Streptomyces collinus: one gene and its partner. Each later gene encodes a partner of the first gene's protein in a complex. Links are inferred from orthologs where the notes say so. Each region holds a gene or a part of one and is shown in the gene's direction. Other genes may lie near its edges. The genes, in order: mfd and uvrA.

What was found.
Region 2: the proteins of mfd (region 1) and uvrA are in contact, whole or in part, in a crystal structure (PDB 4DFC), measured with the Escherichia coli proteins. The link is inferred for Streptomyces collinus from one-to-one orthologs.

What each region holds. Positions count from the first base shown.
Region 1 is NZ_CP133771.1:3,598,834-3,610,081, reverse strand. What follows is about bases 4,398-8,460. They hold mfd (transcription-repair coupling factor), read left to right. Parts: upstream 4,398-4,702; coding sequence 4,703-8,260; downstream 8,261-8,460. Other genes in these bases: RFN52_RS16155 (antitoxin), read right to left, coding at 8,425-8,460. In the rest of the region: RFN52_RS16175 (ABC transporter ATP-binding protein), read left to right, coding at 1-19; RFN52_RS16170 (ABC transporter permease), read left to right, coding at 16-2,595; RFN52_RS16165 (DUF2079 domain-containing protein), read right to left, coding at 2,823-4,265; more of RFN52_RS16155, read right to left, coding at 8,461-8,610; RFN52_RS16150 (HNH endonuclease family protein), read left to right, coding at 8,773-9,549; RFN52_RS16145 (GNAT family N-acetyltransferase), read left to right, coding at 9,857-10,603; RFN52_RS16140 (hypothetical protein), read left to right, coding at 10,787-11,248. UniProt on the Escherichia coli protein: Couples transcription and DNA repair by recognizing RNA polymerase (RNAP) stalled at DNA lesions. Mediates ATP-dependent release of RNAP and its truncated transcript from the DNA, and recruitment of nucleotide excision repair machinery to the damaged site.
Region 2 is NZ_CP133771.1:2,134,601-2,145,399, reverse strand. Bases 2,868-6,481 are described here. They hold uvrA (excinuclease ABC subunit UvrA), read left to right. Parts: upstream 2,868-3,224; coding sequence 3,225-6,281; downstream 6,282-6,481. Other genes in these bases: RFN52_RS09610 (YceI family protein), read right to left, coding at 6,350-6,481; RFN52_RS09620 (maleylpyruvate isomerase family mycothiol-dependent enzyme), read right to left, coding at 2,868-3,002. In the rest of the region: RFN52_RS09635 (amino acid ABC transporter permease), read right to left, coding at 1-237; RFN52_RS09630 (ABC transporter substrate-binding protein), read right to left, coding at 234-1,106; RFN52_RS09625 (MBL fold metallo-hydrolase), read right to left, coding at 1,643-2,299; more of RFN52_RS09620, read right to left, coding at 2,310-2,867; more of RFN52_RS09610, read right to left, coding at 6,482-6,901; RFN52_RS09605 (helix-turn-helix domain-containing protein), read left to right, coding at 7,004-7,873; RFN52_RS09600 (carbohydrate kinase family protein), read right to left, coding at 7,918-8,826; RFN52_RS09595 (LacI family DNA-binding transcriptional regulator), read right to left, coding at 8,823-9,866; RFN52_RS09590 (hypothetical protein), read right to left, coding at 9,992-10,799. UniProt on the Escherichia coli protein: The UvrABC repair system catalyzes the recognition and processing of DNA lesions. UvrA is an ATPase and a DNA-binding protein. A damage recognition complex composed of 2 UvrA and 2 UvrB subunits scans DNA for abnormalities.

The sequences.
Region 1 (11,248 bases):
CCGGGGGCGCACGTCATGACCGTCATGAAGACCTCGATGCGCAACTTCCTCGCGCACAAGGGGCGAATGGCGCTCTCCGCGATCGCCGTCCTGCTGTCGGTCGCCTTCGTCTGCGGCACGCTCGTCTTCACCGACACCATGTCGACCACGTTCGACAAGCTCTTCGCGGCCACCTCCTCCGACGTGACGGTGAGCGCCAAGGGCGCCTCCGACAGCGGCGAGACGACCGCGGACAACGGCAAGCCGCCGGTCATGCCGGCCTCCGTGCTCGCCGAGGTCCGCAAGGCGCAGGGCGTGAAGTCCGCCGAGGGCGCGGTGTTCTCCACCTCGGTGACGGTCGTCGACGCCGACAAGGACAACCTGTCGCCCTCCAGCGGCGCCCCGACCATCGTCGGCAGCTGGAACGCCAACGAGGCCCGCACCATGAAGATCACCGCCGGTGCGGCCCCCCGGGGCGCCGGCCAGATCATGGTCGACGCCGACACCGCCGACAAGCACGACCTGAAGCTCGGCGACGAGATCGGCGTGATCAGCACCATCGGCACCCACAAGGCGAAGATCTCCGGCATCGCCGACTTCACCGTGACCAACCCCGGCGCCGCGATCTTCTACGTCGACACCAAGACCGCACAGCAGACCCTGGTCGGTGAGAGCGACGTCTACACCAACGTCAACGTCACCGCGGCCGCAGGCGTCAGCGACGCACAGCTGAAGAAGAACGTCACCGCCGAACTCGGCGGCGGCTTCCAGGTGAAGACGGCCAAGGAGACCGCCGACGCCAACCAGAAGGACGTCGAGGGCTTCATGAACGTCATGAAGTACGCGATGCTCGGCTTCGCCGGGATCGCCTTCCTCGTCGGCATCTTCCTGATCATCAACACCTTCTCCATGCTGGTCGCCCAGCGCACCCGGGAGATCGGCCTGATGCGGGCCATCGGCTCCTCCCGCAAGCAGGTCAACCGCTCCGTGCTGGCCGAGGCGCTGCTGCTCGGCGTCGTCGGCTCGGTGCTCGGCGTCGGCGCGGGCGTCGGCCTCGCCGTCGGCCTGATGAAGCTCATGGGCCAGATCGGCATGGAACTGTCCACCGACGACCTCACGGTGGCCTGGACGACCCCCGTGGTCGGCCTCGTCCTCGGCGTGATCGTCACCGTCCTGGCCGCCTACCTGCCTGCCCGGCGCGCCGGCAAGATCTCCCCGATGGCCGCCCTGCGCGACGCGGGAGCCCCCGCGGACGCCAAGGCAGGCTGGATCCGCGCCGCGATCGGCACGGTCCTCACCGGGACCGGCGGCCTCGCCCTCTACCTCGCCGCGGAGGCCGACAAGGCCAAGGACGGCTCCATGTGGCTCGGCCTCGGCATCGTGCTGTCGCTGATCGGCTTCGTCGTCATCGGCCCGCTGCTCGCCGGCGCCGTGGTGCGTGTCCTGGGCGCCGTGCTGCTGCGCATGTTCGGCCCCGTCGGCCGCATGGCCGAGCGCAACGCCCTGCGCAACCCGCGCCGCACCGGCGCGACCGGCGCCGCGTTGATGATCGGCCTCGCCCTGGTGGCGTGCCTGTCCGTGGTCGGCTCCTCCATGGTGGCGTCCGCCACCGACCAGCTCGACAAGACCGTCGGCACGGACTTCATCATCCAGTCCGACCGCGGCCAGCTGATCACCCCGCAGGCCGTCAAGGCCGCCAAGTCGGCGCCGGACGTCGAGCGGGTCACCGAGTACAAGCTGGGCAAGGCCGACTTCACCACCCCCGACGGCAAGACGCTCAAGGACACGTCGATCACCGCGGCCGACCCGTCGTACGCGACCGACCTGCGCACCGAAACCGTCGCCGGCAAGCTCCCCGACGCCTACAAGCCCGACTCGATGTCGGTCCACGAGAAGTTCGCCGAGGACCACGGCATCACCCTCGGGTCCAAGATCAAGGTCGCCTTCAGGGACGGCTCCACGGCCGACCTGACGGTCCGGGCGATCACCAGCAGCGACGTCGTGATCGACGCGGGCGCGATGTACACCTCCATCGCGACGATGGCCAAGTACGTCCCGGCCGACAAGATGCCGCTGGACGCGCTGGTCTTCGCCAGCGCCAAGGAAGGGCAGCAGGACGCCGCCTACAAGTCCCTGAAGTCGGCGCTGCACGACTACCCGCAGTACATCGTGCGCGACCAGACCGACTACAAGGACGCCCTGAAGGACCAGATCGGCCAGCTGCTCAACATGATCTACGGCCTGCTGGCCCTGGCGATCATCGTCGCCATCCTGGGCGTGGTGAACACCCTGGCCCTGTCGGTGGTGGAGCGCACCCGGGAGATCGGCCTGATGCGGGCCATCGGCCTCTCGCGCCGCCAGCTGCGCCGCATGATCCGCATGGAGTCGGTCGTCATCGCCCTCTTCGGTGCCCTGCTGGGCCTCGGACTTGGCATGGGCTGGGGCGCCACGGCACAGCAACTGCTCGCCCTGGAGGGCCTCGGGGTCCTGGACATCCCCTGGCCGACGATCATCGGCGTCTTCATCGGCTCGGCGTTCGTGGGCCTGTTCGCCGCCCTGATCCCGGCGTTCCGGGCAGGCCGGATGAACGTCCTCAACGCGATCGCCACCGAGTAGCCGGAGCCGCCCGAGACCACCGCACACGGGGGTTGCGGGGGACGGGCCCGCCCCGGAGGTCTTCCGCCTCCGGGGCGGGCCCGACGGCTTGCCGGACGGGGCGCGTGCGCTTCGGGCCGCACCGGCGGATCGCTCAGGGGGCCGGGACGCTCCGCGGCAGGGGGCCCGGCCGCTCCCCGGGCAGCGGGCCCGGCCCGCTCCGAGGCGGATGCGACGCCCCCGGCGCGTCAGACCCCGGCCGTCGCCGTACGGCGTTCCAGAACCACGTAGCCGGCCGCCTCGCCCGCGACCGCGTACTCGGCGAGGGGGTGCAGGGTCCGGGCGTAGCCCACGGGGTCGCGGTACCTGCCGTCGATGTTCTCCAGGGCGATGTACTCGGGGAGGACGCCCCGGGTGTCGCCGAGCCAGAAGACCCGGCAGCGTGCGGTGAGGCGGCTGATCGGGCCGATGTTGGCCTCGACCGTGGCGTCGTCGGGAATCCGCGCCAGCAGCCGTTCCACGTCGGACACCGCGGCCGGCGTGCGATAGACCTCGGCCTCGGTGAGCTGCGCCAGCGGCAGGGACGTGGTGAGCGCCAGTGCCGCCGCGGCGACGGCGGCCGGCAGGTGAGCGGCGTAGGAACGCAGCCACGCGCGCGTGCCGCGGCGAACGGCCGGGAGTGCGTCGGCGAGGGCGAGGAAGACGACCGGCATCAGGACCGCGCTGTAGTGCCAGTCGGTGCCCCAGTAGTGCTCGTCGCCGGAGAGGAACCGCCAGCCGAGCGTCGGCAGCGCGACCAGCAGCAGCGGGGAGCGCAGGGCGAGCAGGCCCGAGGTCGGGATCAGCAGCCAGGCGAGCGTGCGCAGCTTGCTGCCGGCACCGTCGAAGGGACTGCCCGCACCGCTGACCTTGTTCCAGTAGTCGTAGCCGCCCGAGGTGTTGAACGCCGGGACGACCACCGTCAGGACGAGCACGGTCGCCGCAACGCCGAACACCGCCGCACCGAGCGCGTACCGGACCGTCCGCGGAGACGAACCGCGCGTCCGCCAGGCGACGACGAGCGCGATCGCGGTCAGCGTCAGCCCCAGGTCCTCCTTCACCAGCACCAGGGGCAGCGCCCACCCCAGGGCCGCGCGCGGGCGCCGCGCGAGGAGGGCCTCCAGGGAGAAGGCGATCAGCGGGACGGCGAAGCAGATCTCGTGGAAGTCGAAGTCGACGGCGCGCTGGACGCCCCACGACAGCCCGTACGCGAGACCGAGCGCGAGCCCCTGTCGTCGGCCCAGGAGCCGGGAGGCGGCCCGGGTCACCGGCACGGCGGACAGCGCGAAGAGCGCGGCCTGCGCGACCAGCAGCGTGACCGGCGAGGGGAAGAGCCGGTACAACGGCGCGAGCAGGGCGGTCACCGGGCTGAAGTGGTCCCCGAGGATGTCGAACCCCGGCCCCTTGAGGTCGGCCACCGGCGCCCGCAGCCGTGCGTAGGAGCGCACGACCTGCTCGAAGATGCCGAGGTCCCAGGAGAGGGTCGCCATGTGCCGGTAGCGGCCGACGGAGACGACCGTGTAGGCGGCGAAGAGGACCGCCGCGAGGGCCCAGGGCTCACCTCGCGCGTGGCCGGGGTGCCGGTCGCCCCGGGGGCGGGCGACCGGCGACGGTATGCGGGGCTGGGAGACCTGGACGGTGGGGGCAGGCATGCCGTGCCTTAGGGGTGCGATGAACGGCCTGAAGGGCGTCCGACCGATCATGCCGGGGCGAAAACAACGGGTGGGGATGATGTTGTGAAGGTTGGGCGGCCGAATCCCCACTTGGCCGCCGGCGTGCCGTTGGGGCCGGGAGCCGGGAGCCATGGGCCCGGGGCCGTGGGCCGGGAGCCGGGGGCCGTGGGGCCGTGGGCCGGGAGCGGGGCTTCCCGGTCGGCGCGCCCTCCCGGAGCCGCGCCGGACAGCGACGGTGTTCGCCCCGGGGAGAACGGGCGTTATCCACAGGCCCGCCGCGCGGGCGCGCATCGTCGTACGCTGGAGACCCCCCGGCCCGCGGCGCGCGTCAGGCCCGTCGTCTTGCCCACCCCCTGCCCTCGACATGCCCGCCCCCGCCCGTCGACCTGCCCACCCCCCTGGACGGAAAGCCCCGAATGAGCCTGCACGGTCTGCTCGACGCCGTAGTCAAGGACGCCGCCCTCGCGGAAGCGATCAGGGCGGCCGCAGACGGCAACCGCATGCACGTCGACATGGTCGGCCCCCCTGCGGCCCGCCCCTTCGCAGTCGCCGCCCTGGCCCGTGAGACGGGCCGCCCGGTGCTGGCGGTCACGGCGACGGGCCGTGAGGCGGAGGACCTGGCCGCGGCCCTGCGCTCCCTCCTGCCGGCCGAGGAGGTCGTGGAGTACCCGTCCTGGGAGACACTCCCGCACGAGCGGCTCAGCCCCCGCAGCGACACCGTCGGCCGCCGCCTGGCCGTGCTGCGCCGCCTCGCCCACCCCCGCCCCGACGACCCCGAGACCGGCCCGGTCTCCGTCGTCGTCGCGCCCGTTCGGTCCGTGCTCCAGCCGCAGGTCAAGGGCCTCGGCGACCTGGAACCGGTCTCCCTGAGAACGGGGCAGACCACCGACCTCAACGAGATCGTCGAAGCCCTCGCCGCAGCCGCCTACGCGCGCGTGGAGCTCGTCGAGAAGCGCGGCGAGTTCGCCGTACGCGGCGGCATCCTCGACGTGTTCCCGCCCACCGAGGAACACCCCCTGCGCGTCGAGTTCTGGGGCGACGACGTCGAGGAGATCCGCTACTTCAAGGTCGCCGACCAGCGCTCCCTCGAAGTCGCCGAGCACGGCCTGTGGGCACCGCCGTGCCGCGAGCTACTGCTCACCGAGGACGTCCGCACGCGCGCGGCCGCCCTCGCCGAACAGCACCCCGAGCTCGGCGAACTGCTCGGCAAGATCGCCGAGGGCATCGCCGTCGAGGGCATGGAGTCCCTCGCGCCGGTCCTCGTCGACGACATGGAGCTGCTGCTCGACGTGCTGCCCAAGGGCGCCATGGCCGTCGTGTGCGACCCGGAGCGGGTCCGCACGCGCGCATCGGACCTCGTGGCCACCTCACAGGAGTTCCTCCAGGCATCCTGGGCCGCCACCGCCGGGGGCGGCGAGGCGCCCATCGACGTCGGCGCGGCCTCCCTGTGGTCCATCGCGGATGTCCGGGACCGCGCCCGTCAGCTGGACATGATGTGGTGGTCGGTGTCGCCGTTCGCCGCCGACGAGACGCTCACCTTTGCCGCTGACGCGGCGGGCGACGGGGACACCCTCAAGTTCGGCATGCACGCCCCGGAGACCTACCGCGGCGACACCGCCAAGGCGCTCGCCGACACCAAGGGCTGGCTCGCCGACGGCTGGCGCGCGGTGTTCGTCACCGAGGGCCACGGCCCTGCGGCCCGCACGGTCGAGGTGCTGGGGAGCGAGGGCATCGCCGCCCGCCTGGACGGGGACCTCGCCGAGATCTCCCCCTCCGTCGTGCACGTGGCATGCGGCTCGATCGAGCACGGCTTCGTCGACGACACCCTCAGACTCGCCGTCCTCACCGAGACGGACCTGTCGGGCCAGAAGGCTTCCGGCCGCGAGGGCGCCCGCATGCCGGCCCGCCGCCGCAAGACCATCGACCCGCTCACCCTGGAGCCGGGCGACTACATCGTCCACGAGCAGCACGGCGTGGGCCGCTACATCGAGATGGTGCAGCGCACCGTGCAGGGCGCCACCCGCGAGTACCTGGTCGTCGAGTACGCCCCCGCCAAGCGCGGCCAGCCCGGCGACCGCCTCTACATCCCCACCGACCAGCTGGAGCAGATCACCAAGTACGTCGGCGGCGAGGCCCCCACCCTGCACCGCCTCGGCGGCGCCGACTGGACGAAGACGAAGGCCCGCGCGAAGAAGGCCGTCAAGGAGATCGCGGCCGACCTCATCAAGCTGTACAGCGCGCGCATGGCCGCCCCCGGGCACGCCTTCGGGGCGGACACCCCCTGGCAGCGCGAACTGGAGGACGCCTTCCCCTACGCGGAGACGCCCGACCAGCTCACCACCATCGCCGAGGTCAAGGAGGACATGGAGAAGACGGTCCCGATGGACCGCCTGATCTGCGGCGACGTCGGCTACGGCAAGACCGAGATCGCGGTCCGGGCCGCCTTCAAGGCCGTCCAGGACGGCAAGCAGGTGGCCGTCCTGGTCCCCACGACCCTGCTGGTCCAGCAGCACTTCGGGACGTTCAGCGAGCGGTACGCGCAGTTCCCCGTCAACGTGAAGGCCCTGTCCCGCTTCCAGACCGACACCGAGGCCAAGGCCGTCCTGGAGGGCCTGCGCGAGGGCTCGGTCGACATCGTCATCGGCACCCACCGGCTGTTCTCGTCCGAGACGAAGTTCAAGGACCTGGGCCTGGTCATCGTCGACGAGGAGCAGCGCTTCGGCGTCGAGCACAAGGAGCAGCTGAAGAAGCTCCGGGCCAACGTCGACGTGCTGACGATGTCCGCGACCCCGATCCCCAGGACGCTGGAGATGGCGGTCACCGGCATCCGCGAGATGTCGACGATCACCACCCCGCCGGAGGAGCGCCACCCGGTGCTCACCTTCGTCGGCCCCTACGAGGAGAAGCAGATCGGCGCCGCCATCCGCCGCGAACTGCTGCGCGAGGGCCAGGTCTTCTACATCCACAACCGGGTCGAGTCCATCGACCGCGCGGCGGCCCGGCTGCGCGAGATCGTGCCCGAGGCGCGCATCGCCACCGCGCACGGGCAGATGTCGGAGTCGGCGCTGGAGCAGGTCGTCGTCGACTTCTGGGAGAAGAAGTTCGACGTGCTGGTGTCCACGACGATCGTGGAGTCCGGCATCGACATCTCCAACGCCAACACCCTGATCGTGGAGCGCGGCGACAACTTCGGCCTCAGCCAGCTCCACCAGCTGCGTGGCCGGGTGGGCCGTGGTCGCGAGCGCGGCTACGCGTACTTCCTGTACCCGCCGGAGAAGCCCCTGACCGAGACCGCGCACGAGCGGCTCGCGACCATCGCCCAGCACACGGAGATGGGCGCCGGTATGTACGTGGCCATGAAGGACCTGGAGATCCGCGGCGCGGGCAACCTCCTCGGCGGCGAGCAGTCCGGACACATCGCGGGCGTCGGCTTCGACCTGTACGTGCGGATGGTCGGCGAGGCCGTCGCGGACTACCGGCGCCAGCTGGAGACCGGCGAGATCGAGGAGGAGCCGCCGCTCGAGGTCAAGATCGAGCTGCCCGTCGACGCGCACGTCCCACACGACTACGCCCCCGGCGAGCGCCTCCGCCTCCAGGCCTACCGCGCCATCGCCTCCGCCAACAGCGAGGAGGACATCAAGGCGGTCCGCGAGGAACTCGTCGACCGCTACGGCAAGCTGCCCGAACCGGTGGAGAACCTGCTGCTCGTCGCGGGCCTGCGCATGTTCGCGCGTGCGTGCGGCGTCGGCGAGATCGTGCTGCAGGGCAACAACATCCGGTTCGCGCCGGTGGAGTTGCGCGAGTCGCAGGAGCTGCGGGTCAAGCGGCTGTACCCCGGGGTCGTCCTCAAACCGGCGGTGCACCAAGTGCTGGTGCCGCGCCCGAAGACGGCGAAGGTCGGCGGAAAGCCCCTGGTCGGCCGGGAACTGCTGGCGTGGGTGGGGGAGTTCCTGACGTCGGTGCTGGGGTCCTGACGCCGGGGGGCTGAAATCAGGGGGCCCGGCGGTGCTCACGCCGAGGCCGTGCAAGGCGCTACCGGACGGGCGTTGCCGGATCCGGACACGGGAAGCCGCCCGCAGGAGACACATCCAGGTCTCCGCGGACGGCCCCGAAGTCGGAGACCTTGGTGTCGGAGGCCTTACTGCTGTTCGGGCCGGTCGCGGTCGCGGTCCATGCCCAGCGAGCCCTCGACGCGCTGCTGGCCGGAGTCGACCTGGTCCTCGTACTTGCCGCCGGTCCTCTCGTTGATCCGCTGTTCCGCGGTGTCAGAGCCTTGCTTGCCCTTGTTCCGCGCCTGGCTCTTGAACTTGTCGAAGATGCCCATGCAAAGCTCCCTCCGGAGGTGACTCAGAACCGACGATACGCGTGAGATGCGAAGTATGCGCAGTGAGGCCTGATGTGGTCTGAACCTCTGCCTCGCTACCGTGGGACCCGGCACGGGCCGCCCGTGCCGGAGCGGAACAGGCAGACAGAGGAGGGGCGCACGGTGACGCGTCTGAGGGGCGGGGCGGCACTGGCTGTCGCGATGGTGTTCACCGGTTCGGCGCTGGCCGGCTGCGAGGGCCTGGCCCCGCCCGTGGACGGCGGCGGAGCCTCCGCTTCCGGCGCCCCGGCCGCCGGCGACGGACGGGCCGCGAACCCGCTGGACAACCCGGACGGCACCAAACCGGGGCTGGCGGCGATCACTTCCGACGCCGACAAGGAGCGGGCGCGTGCCCTCATCGAGAAGGTCGCGACAAAGGGCCGCGGCCCCAGGACGGGCTACGAACGGGAGAAGTTCGGCTACGCCTGGATGGACTCGGCACCGCGCGACGTCCCGTTCTCCCGCAATGGCTGCGACACGCGGAACGACCTCCTGAAGCGAGACGGGGAGGAGGTGCGCTTCCGGTCGGGATCGGACTGCGTCGTCACCTCGCTGACGCTGCACGACCCGTACACCGGGGAGGTCATCGAGTGGACCAAGTCCCATGCGATCAAGGTCCAGATAGACCACGTCATGCCGCTGTCGTACGACTGGCAGATGGGCGCCTCGCGCTGGACGAAGGACAAGCGGGAGTCCATCGCCAACGACCCGCTCAACCTCGTCCCGGTGGACGGACCGACCAACGGCTCGAAGGGGGACTCAGGACCGGCGTCCTGGCTGCCCCCGAACAAGCGGATCCGCTGCGCCTACTCCGTGCGCTTCGCCCAGGTGTCGCTGAAGTACGAACTCCCCGTGACCGCGCCCGACAAGGACATGATGCTGAAGCAGTGCGGCGGGTAGGAGCCGGTCGGCCGACCGGCTGCCGTGGATCGAGGAGTGACGGATGCCGAGTGGACTCATCGCGCCGGCACTCGGCGGATCTGCTCGCGTAAAGCGCCACCGCCCCGGTGGTCCTCGTCTTCCTCATGGCCGTCATGGTGGTTGCCGCCCAGCGGGCCAGGCCTCACCGGGCGGCGGACCGCGTGCCCGCCCGGTAATCAGGTCCCGGGAAGTCCGACAATCCGGTTCCGGGCCGTCTGATGATCCGGTTGGGGGCCTTCCGGTAATCCGGTACCGGGTGGTCCACCCGGTACCTACCCTTGATCACATGCAGCCGAAGATATCGAGCCTCGCCGATCGCCCGGACATGCTGGAGCGGGTCGTCGAGATGGCGGACAGCTGGCCGGAGTTCGTGGTCCAGGACCTCGTCGGTGCCGCCCACTTCCCGCGGATCGCCACCGAACTCCCGGAGTACGTCCTGTTCGCCGAGGACGAGCAGGGCGAGGTCGTGGCCAACGCCTACAGCGTGCCGGTCGCCCTCGGCACCGAGAGCCGCGGCGGCCGGCTGCCGGCCAACGGCTGGGACGCGATGCTGGTGTGGGCCTTCTCCGATCTGCGCAGAGGAGTACGGCCCGACACGGTGAGCGCCGTCTCGGTCTCCATCGCCCCGCAGGCACAGGGCCGCGGCCTGTCCGCGCTGATGCTCGCGGCCATGCGCGACAACGCCCGGGCCCGCGGCTTCCGCGAGGTCGTCGCCCCGGTCCGCCCCAACGCCAAACACCTGGAACCCCGTACGCCGATGGAGGAGTACGCCCACCGCGTCCGCCCCGACGGCCTGCCCCAGGACCCTTGGCTGCGCGTCCACGCCCGCGCCGGAGCCACGATCGACTCGGTGGCACCGGCGTCCATGACGGTGTCCGCCCCGCTCGCCCACTGGCGCCGCTGGACGGGCCTGCCCTTCGACACCGACGGCGACATCGAGGTGCCGGGCGCCCTGGTGCCCGTGCGCTGCGAGGTGGAGCGCGGGTACGCGGTGTACGTCGAGCCCAACGTGTGGATGCGGCACCCTCTGTAAGGGGTGACGGACGGTACGACCTACGACGGGACTACGACGGGCTGTTCACACGAAGTGATCAGCATGACAACGGTTCGGTACAACCCGTGACCGGTTGTCCGTGTCGGGCTATACGCTCGGATTCCCCATCAGGGTCTGTCACTCGCACGTCCGTCCTCATCGGCCACCGGTCCAGGAGCAGTCATGTACGGCCACGGCGCGGCGCCGCCTCCCCGCAGCGCGGCAACGGTCATCTCCCTGCGCGTACTGTTCGCAGCAGCCGGCTTCCTCACGTGCGGCGTGCTGGCCTGCGTACCGCTGTTCCGGGTGGCCGTGCTGCGCGGACGGGTCCTCGACTGGGTGCTGGCCTGGGTGAGTCTGCCGCTGTCCATCGCGGGCTTCGCCGTGATCGGCTCCCTGCCGGAGGACGACTACCGGACCGACATCGCGCTGGCCATGATCCTCCTCCTCGGAGCGGGCGCCGCCATCTACTTCCTCGTCGTGGACATCGGCCACCACGGCGAGCAGCGCAGGTTCACCGGCTACGCGTCGCCGCACTCGCCGACCGTCGTGCAGACCCCGTACGGCTATCCGCACCAGGCGCCGCCGTACGCCCCGACGTCCACGCCCGTCCCGCAGCCCCCGGGGCCCCACACGCCCGCCCCG
Region 2 (10,799 bases), 1.5 Mb from region 1 along the record:
CTCACGCGCGTACTCCCGGTCGAAGAAGGTCTCCTTGGTGCGCGGCCAGCCCGGGGCGCTGACGACGACCAGGTAGAGGACGACCGCGGTGACGAGGGTCGAGAGCGCGCCGATCGCCGTCGCGCGCCGGGCGCGAGCGCGCCTGTACCGCTCCCGGTCCCGGCGCCGCTGCGAGGGCTTGTAGTCGTCTGCCGCGTCGCGCTCGCCGGAGCCCAGCTCCTCCTTGTCGAGCGTCACTTGAGCACCGGCGCGTCGACGGCGTCCGACAGCCACTGCTGCTCGATCTTCGCGAGCGTGCCGTCCTCGCGCAGGGTGTCCACGGCCCGCGAGACGCAGGAGGTGAGCGCGCTGCCCTTGTCGAGCACGAGGCCGAACTGCTCCGGCGTACCGCCCTGTTGCTCGAACTGGCCGACGATCGTCGCGTCGGTGACCTCGGCCCCGGTGATGTAGAACGCGGTCGGCAGATCGACGACGATCGCGTCGACCTGGCCGTTCTTCAGAGCGGACTTGGCCTGGTCGTTCTTTCCGTAGACGGCCGCCGGCTGCGCGGGCCGCACCACGTCGTCGATGTAGTCGAGGCTGGTGGTGCCGACCTGCGCGCCCAGCTTCACGCCCTTCAGCTCCGCGATGCTCTTCGCCCTCGCGGCCTTGGAGCCCTTCAGCGCGACGACGGCCTGGCGTACGTCGTAGTAGCCGGAGGAGAAGTCCACGGCCTTCTTGCGCTCCTCGCTGATGGACACCTGGTTGATGTCGAAGTCGAAGGTCTTCTCACCGGGTGCGAAAGCCTTGTTGAAGGGGACGGTCTGCCAGGCGACCTTGTCCTTGGCGTAACCGAGCCGGTCGGCGACGGCGTAGGCGACCGCCGACTCGAATCCCTTGCCGTTGGCGGGCTTGCCGTCCTTGAACCACGGCTCGTAGGCGGGCTCGTCGGTGGCGATCGTCAGCTTGCCCGAGGTCCGGGTGGCCAACTCGCCCTTCTCGCACGTGCTCCCGGCGGACGACGACGGCTCGCCCGGCTCCTCCGGCTGCGGAGCGCAGCTCACGGCGGCGGCAAGGAGGACGACGGCGACGGCGGCGCGGCGCAGGGCGCGCGGGGCAGGATGCATGGCGGGAGATTGACAGCCGACGGTCCCGTCTGTCGAGGTCACGACGCCACATGTCCGGATAGTGGGAACGGGCGTTGCAATCTCGTGAACGCGCCTCGGATGCGGCCGTGTTGGCATGTGCCGGGGCCGCCGGCCGAGGGCGGGGAACGACAGGCCGGCGGCCCATCCGCCCAGGAGCCGTCATCCTGCGCGGGGCTGCTATCAGTTGACTGCGCAACTAGCTTCGAGGGGAGCGCGCGTACGACACCGGCGTGTGCAAACGATTCACACGGGGCGCGTGCGCGGCTCACGGCTCAACGCGACGGCGCCCACAGCTCAACGCGACGGCGCCCACGGCTCAACGCGACGGCGCCCACGGCTCAACGCGACGGCGCTCACCGCTCAAGGTGACGGCGTCCCGCGCACTACGCGACGTCGCTCCGGGCACCACGCGACAGCCCCCCCGCACCACCCGACGCCCCGCGCAGCCCTTCACCACCCACGCACCCCTTCGGCACCGGCGCAGCCACCACCCGCTCACCGCGCCGCGCGCATGCTCACCACCCGCGCGCGTGCCACTCCGGCAGGTGCGGGCGCTCCGCGCCCAGGCTCGTGTCGTTGCCGTGCCCCGGGTAGACCCAGGTCTCGTCCGGGAGGGCGTCGAAAATCTTGGTCTCGACGTCGTGCAGGAGGCTGGCGAACGCCTTCGGGTCATCGTGGGTGTTGCCCACGCCGCCCGGGAACAGGCAGTCCCCGGTGAACACATGCGGATGCCCGTGCGGGTCGTCGTAGACGAGGGCGATCGACCCCGGCGTGTGCCCGACGAGGTGGCGCGCGGTGAGTTCCACGCGCCCTACTCGGATGGTGTCGCCGTCGTCGACCGGCACGTCGGTCCGGACGGGGATGCCCTCGGCGTCCTCCCGGCCCGCGTAGGTGCGGGCGCCGGTGGCCGCCGCCACCTCGGCGAGCGCCTGCCAGTGGTCGCCGTGCCGGTGGGTGGTCACGACGGACGCGATGCCGTCGCCGCCGATCATGCCGAGCAGTGTGTCCGCCTCGTTGGCGGCGTCGATCAGCAACTGCTCGTCCGTGGCCCGGCAGCGCAGCAGATAGGCGTTGTTGTTCATCGGACCCACCGCGATCTTGGTGATCATCAGGTCCTTGAGCTCGTGCACATCGGCCGGTCCGCCGACCGTCACCTCTCCGCTGTACGTCATGTCCGCCAGCCTATAGCGGCGGCAGCGCCGGAAGCGGGCCGCCGGCCGAGGTCAGCGCGGATCCGTCGCGGCGGCCGGCGAGCCAGCCCAGCAGGTCGGCCGGGGGACCCGTGACCGTCACCTCGGGCCCCTGCCCGCCCGGCTTCCGTCCGGTGCTCCACGCGCGCGTGCCGTCCGTGACGCGGGTGGCCGGTACGTCGGGGTGTCCGGCGAACCGGTCGGCCAGGAAGTCGATCTCCCGCTCGGTGAACTCCGCCGGCAGGTCCTCCAGCTCGTAACCGATGCCCAGGTCCACGTGGTGCAGCTCCACCTCCACCCACCTCCGGAACGGCACCCGGGACGCGGAGTCCGTGACCCCGTTGCGCAGCTCCACCGTGCGAGACCAGTCCGCGGGAGCGGCCCCGGACTCCTGGAAGCGGGCCGCGCTCTCACGAAGGTCGGCGAGCTGGACGTCGAGGGCGCGGGGGGCGTCCCGCTCGATGTCGGTGTCCCGGGCCTCGCCGGAGACGTACATGGGACGCCCTTCGAGCACGTTCACCAGGGCGTCCGCATTGCGCGCCAGGTGGGCCAGGACATGGCCACGGCTCCAGCCGGGCAGCCGTGACGGGTGGGTCACAGAGGCGTTGTCCAGTTTGCCGACTGCGGTCAGCAGCCGTTCCGTCGCGTCACGTACAGACGCCAGGTCATGAGCGTGATCAATCATGGTGCTGACCTTAGCTCCGCCACTCCTTCGGGTGAAGGTGGTGAAGCAGTGCCGTAAATCGAAAGCACGTGCTATATGGTCGGACGTGGCGTCGGGCATGCTGGAGAGCCGGGGTTTGTTGGCAACCCGTGAATCCGACCGGCGTTGTCAGTGGCTCCCCCTAGTCTGAGAAAGACGGGGGCCCCGCCCCTGTCACTTCTCTCAAGAAAGGTGCGGACCGGCGTGGCCGACCGTCTCATCGTTCGTGGAGCGCGCGAGCACAACCTCAAGAACGTCTCGCTCGACCTCCCGCGCGACTCGCTCATCGTCTTCACGGGCCTGTCGGGGTCGGGCAAGTCCTCGCTGGCCTTCGACACCATCTTCGCGGAGGGGCAGCGGCGCTACGTGGAGTCCCTCTCCTCGTACGCCCGGCAGTTCCTCGGCCAGATGGACAAGCCGGACGTCGACTTCATCGAGGGCCTCTCCCCGGCCGTCTCCATCGACCAGAAGTCGACCTCGCGCAACCCGCGCTCCACGGTCGGCACCATCACCGAGGTCTACGACTACCTGCGTCTGCTCTTCGCGCGCATCGGCAAGCCGCACTGCCCCGAGTGCAGCCGCCCGATCTCGCGCCAGTCGCCGCAGGCCATCGTCGACAGGGTCCTGGAGCTGCCGGAGGGCAGCCGCTTCCAGGTGCTGTCGCCGCTGGTGCGCGAGCGCAAGGGCGAGTTCGTCGATCTCTTCTCCGACCTCCAGACCAAGGGCTACTCCCGCGCGCGCGTGGACGGCGAGACGATCCAGCTGTCGAACCCGCCCACGCTGAAGAAGCAGGAGAAGCACACCATCGAGGTGGTCGTCGACCGCCTCACGGTCAAGGACGGCGCCAAGCGCCGCCTCACCGACTCCGTCGAGACCGCCCTCGGCCTGTCCGGCGGCATGGTCGTGCTCGACTTCGTCGACCTCCCCGAGGACGACCCCGAGCGCGAGCGCATGTACTCGGAGCATCTGTACTGCCCGTACGACGACCTGTCCTTCGAGGAGCTGGAGCCCCGCTCCTTCTCCTTCAACTCGCCCTTCGGCGCCTGCCCGGACTGCACCGGCATCGGCACGCGCATGGAGGTCGACCCGGAGCTGATCGTCCCGGACCCGGACAAGAGCCTCGACGAGGGTGCCATCCACCCCTGGTCGCACGGCCACACCAAGGACTACTTCGGCCGTCTGATCGGCGCCCTCGCCGACGCGCTGGGCTTCCGTACGGACATCCCCTTCGGCGGCCTGCCGCAGCGCGCCAAGAAGGCCCTGCTCCACGGCCACAAGACCCAGGTCGAGGTCCGCTACCGCAACCGCTACGGCCGTGAGCGCCGCTACACCACGGCCTTCGAGGGCGCCGTCCCCTTCGTCAAGCGCCGGCACAGCGAAGCCGAGAGCGACTCCAGCCGTGAGCGCTTCGAGGGCTACATGCGCGAGGTGCCCTGCCCGACCTGCTCGGGTACGCGCCTGAAGCCGATCGTCCTCGCGGTCACGATCATGGACAAGTCCATCGCCGAGGTCTCCGCGATGTCGATCAGCGACTGCGCGGACTTCCTGGGCGAGCTGAAGCTCACCGCTCGCGACAAGAAGATCGCCGAGCGCGTGCTCAAGGAGGTCAACGAGCGGCTGCGGTTCCTGGTCGACGTCGGCCTGGACTACCTCTCGCTGAACCGCGCGGCCGGGACCCTGTCCGGTGGCGAGGCCCAGCGCATCCGTCTGGCCACCCAGATCGGCTCCGGCCTCGTCGGCGTCCTGTACGTCCTCGACGAGCCGTCCATCGGTCTGCACCAGCGCGACAACCACCGGCTGATCGAGACCCTGGTCCGGCTGCGCGACATGGGCAACACGCTCATCGTCGTCGAGCACGACGAGGACACGATCAAGATGGCCGACTGGGTCGTCGACATCGGGCCCGGCGCCGGTGAGCACGGCGGCAAGGTCGTGCACAGCGGCTCCCTGAAGGAGCTGCTCGCCAACGCCGAGTCGCAGACCGGTCAGTACCTGTCCGGCAAGAAGGCCATCCCGCTGCCCGAGATCCGCCGCCCGCTGGACCCCTCCCGGCAGCTCACGGTGCACGGCGCCCGGGAGAACAACCTCCAGGACATCGACGTCTCGTTCCCCCTGGGTGTGTTCACCGCCGTCACCGGCGTCTCCGGCTCCGGCAAGTCGACGCTGGTCAACGACATCCTCTACACGCACCTGGCCCGCGAGCTGAACGGCGCCCGGAGCGTGCCCGGGCGGCACACGCGCGTGGACGGCGACGACCTCGTCGACAAGGTCGTGCACGTGGACCAGTCGCCCATCGGCCGCACCCCACGTTCCAACCCGGCCACGTACACCGGCGTCTTCGACCACATCCGCAAGCTGTTCGCCGAGACCACCGAGGCGAAGGTCCGCGGCTACCTGCCCGGCCGCTTCTCCTTCAACGTCAAGGGCGGCCGCTGCGAGAACTGCTCGGGCGACGGCACGATCAAGATCGAGATGAACTTCCTCCCGGACGTCTACGTCCCGTGCGAGGTCTGCCACGGCGCCCGGTACAACCGGGAGACCCTGGAGGTCCACTACAAGGGCAAGTCCATCGCCGAGGTCCTGAACATGCCGATCGAGGAGGCCACGGCGTTCTTCGAGGCGGTCCCCGCGATCGCCCGGCACCTCAACACGCTGAAGGACGTCGGCCTCGGCTACGTCCGCCTCGGCCAGGCCGCGACCACCCTCTCCGGCGGCGAGGCGCAGCGCGTCAAGCTCGCCAGCGAACTGCAGAAGCGCTCCACCGGCCGCACCGTCTACGTCTTGGACGAGCCGACCACCGGTCTGCACTTCGAGGACATCAGCAAGCTGCTGACGGTCCTGTCCGGACTGGTCGACAAGGGCAACACGGTCATCGTCATCGAGCACAACCTCGACGTGATCAAGACCGCCGACTGGGTCGTCGACATGGGCCCCGAGGGCGGCGCCGGCGGTGGCCTGGTCGTCGCCGAGGGCACACCCGAGCAGGTGGCCGGGGTCCCGGCCAGCCACACCGGCAAGTTCCTGCGGGAGATCCTCGGCGCCGACCGCATCAGTGACGCGTCCTCGGTGAAGGCGCCACGCAAGACGGCGGCCCGCAAGACGACCGCCCGCAAGACGGCGGCGGCCAAGACGGTCGCTGCCCATACGGCATCGACCCGCACGACCGCCACCAAGACGGTCAACAGCACGGCCGCCAAGAAGACGGCGGCCAAGACCACCAAGGCCGCTGCGAAGAAGACGACCCGGACCAGCAAGGGCTGAGGTCTCCCGCTCCACGCGCCGTGCCCCACAGGCAACGTCCTGTGGGGCACGGCGCGTTCGGTGTGCGGTCAGGCGCTCTTCGGCTCCACGAACTGCATGTCGAGCTGGATCTTGACCACTTCGCCGAGCAGGCCAGGGGCGAAGTCCAGCCCGAATTCACCGCGCCGGATCTCGCCCGTCGCCTCGAACCCGGCGTGCCGGCTGCCGTCCATGGGCACGTCGACCAGCCCGCCGAACTCCACGGCGAGCGACACCGGGCGGGTCACGTCGCCGATGGTCAGCTCGCCCTCCATGGTCCAGTCCTCACCCGCGCCCGACACCCTCGTCGAGCGGTACGTCATCGTGGGGCGCTTCTCCACGTTCAGCAGGTCGGAGGCCCGCACATGCGCGTCCCGGTCGGCGTTGCCGGTGTTGACCGAGGCCAGGTCGACGGTCGCGGAGACACGCACGTCCTCGATCCGCTCACCGACGAACAGTTCGGCCTCCAGCCGCTCGAAGCGCCCCCGCACCTTGGCGATGCCCAGGTGCCGGATGGTGAAGTTCACGGAGGAGTGGAACGGGTCGAGGGCCCACTGACCGGAGGCCAGCGGCAGGGCGGTGATGGCGGTGTCATTCGTCATGCCCTCCACCCTGAGGGCCGCGCGGCCCAGAAGGGAGACCGGCCGGAGCCTGGTAGTGACGGGGCCACCCTCCGTGCCCCCAGGCGCTGTACGTTCGTTCGGGTGAGCGACAACGAGTTGGGCACGTTCCTGCGCACCTGGCGCGAAGCCGTCACCCCGGCCGAGGCGGGCCTGCCCACAGGCCCCCGGCGCCGCACCCCGGGCCTGAGACGTGCCGAACTGGCCACGCTCGCCGGTGTCAGCGTCGAGTACCTCACCCGGCTGGAACAGGGCCGCGACCGCAATCCGTCCGCCCAGGTGCTCGGCGCCCTGGCCGACGCCCTGAACCTCTCCCTCACCGACCGGATGCTGCTGCGCCGCCTGACCAAGGAGGCGGACGGCGGCGACCCCCTGGTCTGCGCGGCGGCCCCGTCACTCAGCCGCGCGGCGCGCCCCACCGTACGGGCCGTGCTGGACCGCCTGGAGCCGGCTCCCGCACTGGTGATCAACTGGATCGGTGACGTCCTCGCCCACACCGCCGGGTACGAACGGCTGGCCCGCCCCCTCGGCATGCTGGACGACGAGCGGCCCAATCTGCTCCGGTACCTGTTCACCGACGAGCGGGCGCGCAGCGCCTACCGCGACTGGGACCGGGTGGCCGACGACCTCGTCGCCCGGCTCCGGCACGGCGTCCCCCTGAGGGATCCGTACCTCGCCGAGCTGGCCGACGAGCTGACCGTGACGGCGGGCGCGGACTTCACCGACCGGTTCGCCGATCTGACCGTGACACCCCGGCGGACGGGCTCCCAGCACATCGAGCACCCGGAGGCCGGTTCCCTGCGGCTGCTGCAGGAGACGCTCGCGCTTCCCGACGAGGGGCAGCGGCTCGTCATCCACCTGCCCGCGGACGACGCCACGGCCGCCGCCCTGGACCGGCTCAACGGCCGCCGCCCCGGCGCCCTGCGCGCGGTGGCGATGGGGGAGACCGGCTGAAAGCAACCCGCCCGTCCGCAGCCGCCCGGAAGGGCAGCCCGGCGTCAGCCCTCCAGCTCGTGGGCGTACGGCGGCTCCGCCCCGGCCCGCGAGCAGGTGATCGCCGCCGCGCGGGCCGCGAAGCCCAGCAGTTCCGTCCAGCCGCCGGGGCCCAGTTCGGCCAGCGCCCGGGCGCTGAGGGCGTCGCGTACGGCGAGCCCGTGCAGCAGGGCCGCGTTGACCGTGTCGCCCGCGCCGATCGTGTCCACGACCTCCACGCGCTCGCCTGGTACCGCGTACTCGCCGCCGTCGGCGGTGTAGGCGGTCAGCCCCTCGCCGCCCCGGGTGATCACCACCGCCGCCGGACCGGCCGTCAGCCACTCCCGGGGCGTTCCCCCGAGCCACTCGGCGTCCTCGGCGGACAGCTTCAGCAGCGACACCGACGGCAGCCAGCTCTTGAACCGCGCCCGGTAGGCGTCCGCGTCGGGGATCAGCCCCGCTCTGATGTTCGGGTCCAGCGCCGTGAACACGCCCTGCGCGGCCGCCCTCCGCATCAGCTCCTCGTACGCGCTCGCCCCCGGCTCCAGCACCAGCGAGCAGGTGCCGAAAGACACCGCGCGGGTGCCGGAGGGCAGCGCGGCGGGCGCTTCGAACAGCCGGTCCGCAGTGCCGTCGACGTAGAAGGAGTACGCCGCCGAGCCGTCCGCGCCGACCGTGGCGACGGCGAGGGTCGTCGGCTCGGTGCCCCGCTGCACCGAGGACACGCCGACCCCGGTTTCGCGCAGCCGGTCCAGCAGTGCCTCTCCGAAGGCGTCGGACGACACCCGGGAGCAGAAGGCGGCCGGGGAGCCGAGGCGGCCCAGCGCCACGGCCGTGTTGTACGGGCCGCCGCCGAGCGCCGGCTGCAGGGCCGCCAGGGCACCCGTGCCCTGCGGTACCAGGTCGATCAGGGCTTCACCGGCGACGACGATCACGACGGGGTTCCTTCCTCGGACGGGCTGGGACAGCCGCACGACGTGCGGTGGACGAAGGCACAGGGCAGGCGCACGGTCCGGGCGGGCCGGTCCGGCTCGGCGAGCCGCTCCAGGAGCACGTGGACGGCCCGGGCGCCGATGTCCCTGCCGGGCTGCGCGATCGCGGTGAGACGGGGCGAGAACAGGTCCGCCCAGGCGAAATCGTCGAAGCAGCACAGGGCGATGTCGTCCGGCACGGACAGGCCGTGCGCGCCCAGGGCACGCAGCACCCCGATGGTCATGGCGTTGTTGCCGGTGACCAGCGCGGTGGGCGGCTCGCCCAGGGACAGCAGGGCCTCGGTGGCCTGCTCGGCACCGGCGGACTCCGAATCGCCGTGCACCAGCAGCCGCCCGTCGTACGCCAGCCCCGCGAACGCGAGACCGCTGCGGTAGCCGGAGATCCGCTCGCTCGTGGTGCTGAGCCCCGGCCGCCCCGCCACCAGTCCGATCCGGCGGTGCCCGAGCCCGGCGAGATGGGTGACCAGCCGGGACGTCGGATCGGCGTTGTCGGCGCACACCTGGTCGAAGCGCGGACCGCCGTCGGTCCCGGCCCCGTCCACCAGCCGGTCCAGGAACACGGCCGGTACGTCGTGCCGCCCCAGATAGGCGAGCAGCCCGTGCGGATCGGCCGAGGGCGCGACGATCACGCCGTCCACCCGGCGTTCGTGCAGCAGCTGGACGACCTTGCGCTCGTGCTCCGGGTCGTCGTGCGGATCGGCGATCAGCAGGCTGTAGCCGGCCTCCAGCGCGGCGGCCTCGACGCCCTGGAGGATCTCCGTGAAGTACGGGTTGCTGATCGCCGAGACCGCCAGTCCGATGGACCGGGTGCGGGCCGTCACCAGGGAACGGGCCAGTGTGTTCGTGGTGTAGCCGAGCTCCTCCACGGCGTCCAGGACCGCCTGGCGGGTGTGCGGCAGCACCGGCCGGGTGCCGTTGAGCACGTGCGAGACCGTCGCCACGGAGACACCGGCGCTCCGCGCGACGTCGGCCATGGTCGCCATGGGCGTTCCCTCCTCCGCTTACGGCGGGGAAGGTATCGCATAAAGCGCCGGACGTAAACGTTTGCGCAATCGCTTACGTGCTACCGAGCGGCAAGGACGGAGGTCCCTGCGGGCCCGTTCTTCCGCTACTCCCAGTCCCACCCGATTCCCAGGAACCCCGCCCGCACCCGCGGCTCGACCAGATGGACCGACCGGTGCCGGCCGCTCAGCGCCAGGTCCTGGCAGCCGCTGCGGGGCGCCGCCGCCGAATGCTGGGCGAAGCGGTGGCAGCGCGCCGGCAGGGCCGCCGCGTCGAAGCACACCTGGAGGGCGTACTGGCCGCCGGGGGAGTCGAAGCCGCGCACGTACTCGTGGGACGCCTCCGCCGTGCCGTCCTCGACGCCGTAGCGGAACAGGAAGGTGTCCCCGGCCCGCAGCCGGGTGTCGAAGAGCAGCTCGGCCGCGAGCACTCCCGTGTCGCGGTGCCAACGGACTCGTCCGGTACGGCAGTTCTCCAGCGCGTGCACCCGCATGCGCTCGGGCACGGCTCCCCGGTCGCCGTGGTGCACGGCCACGAAGCGGTCGATGCCGTCCCGGTGGGCGCGCACGATGTGGTGCGACTCGCGCTCCGCCAGCTCGCGCCGCGCCCCGATCCGGAGCCGTTCGTGGTGGCCGAGAGAGTGCAGACCGCCGTCCGGCGGGCAGTCCAGCTCGGCCAGCAACTGGTCCAGCACACCGGAGGCCTCGACGAGGGAGCGGTAGGAGCGGGCGGCGGGCCGCAGCCCGGACGGTCCCTCTCCGGAGTCGGCGAGCAGCCGGATCAGGGACTCCTCGGGAAGCTCCAGGATCTCCTCCAGCGCGCGGACGGCCCGCAGCGACTCGGGGCGCTGCGGACGCCTGGCTCCCTGCTGCCAGTAGCTCAGGCTCGTGACGCCGACCTTCACCCCGCGGCGG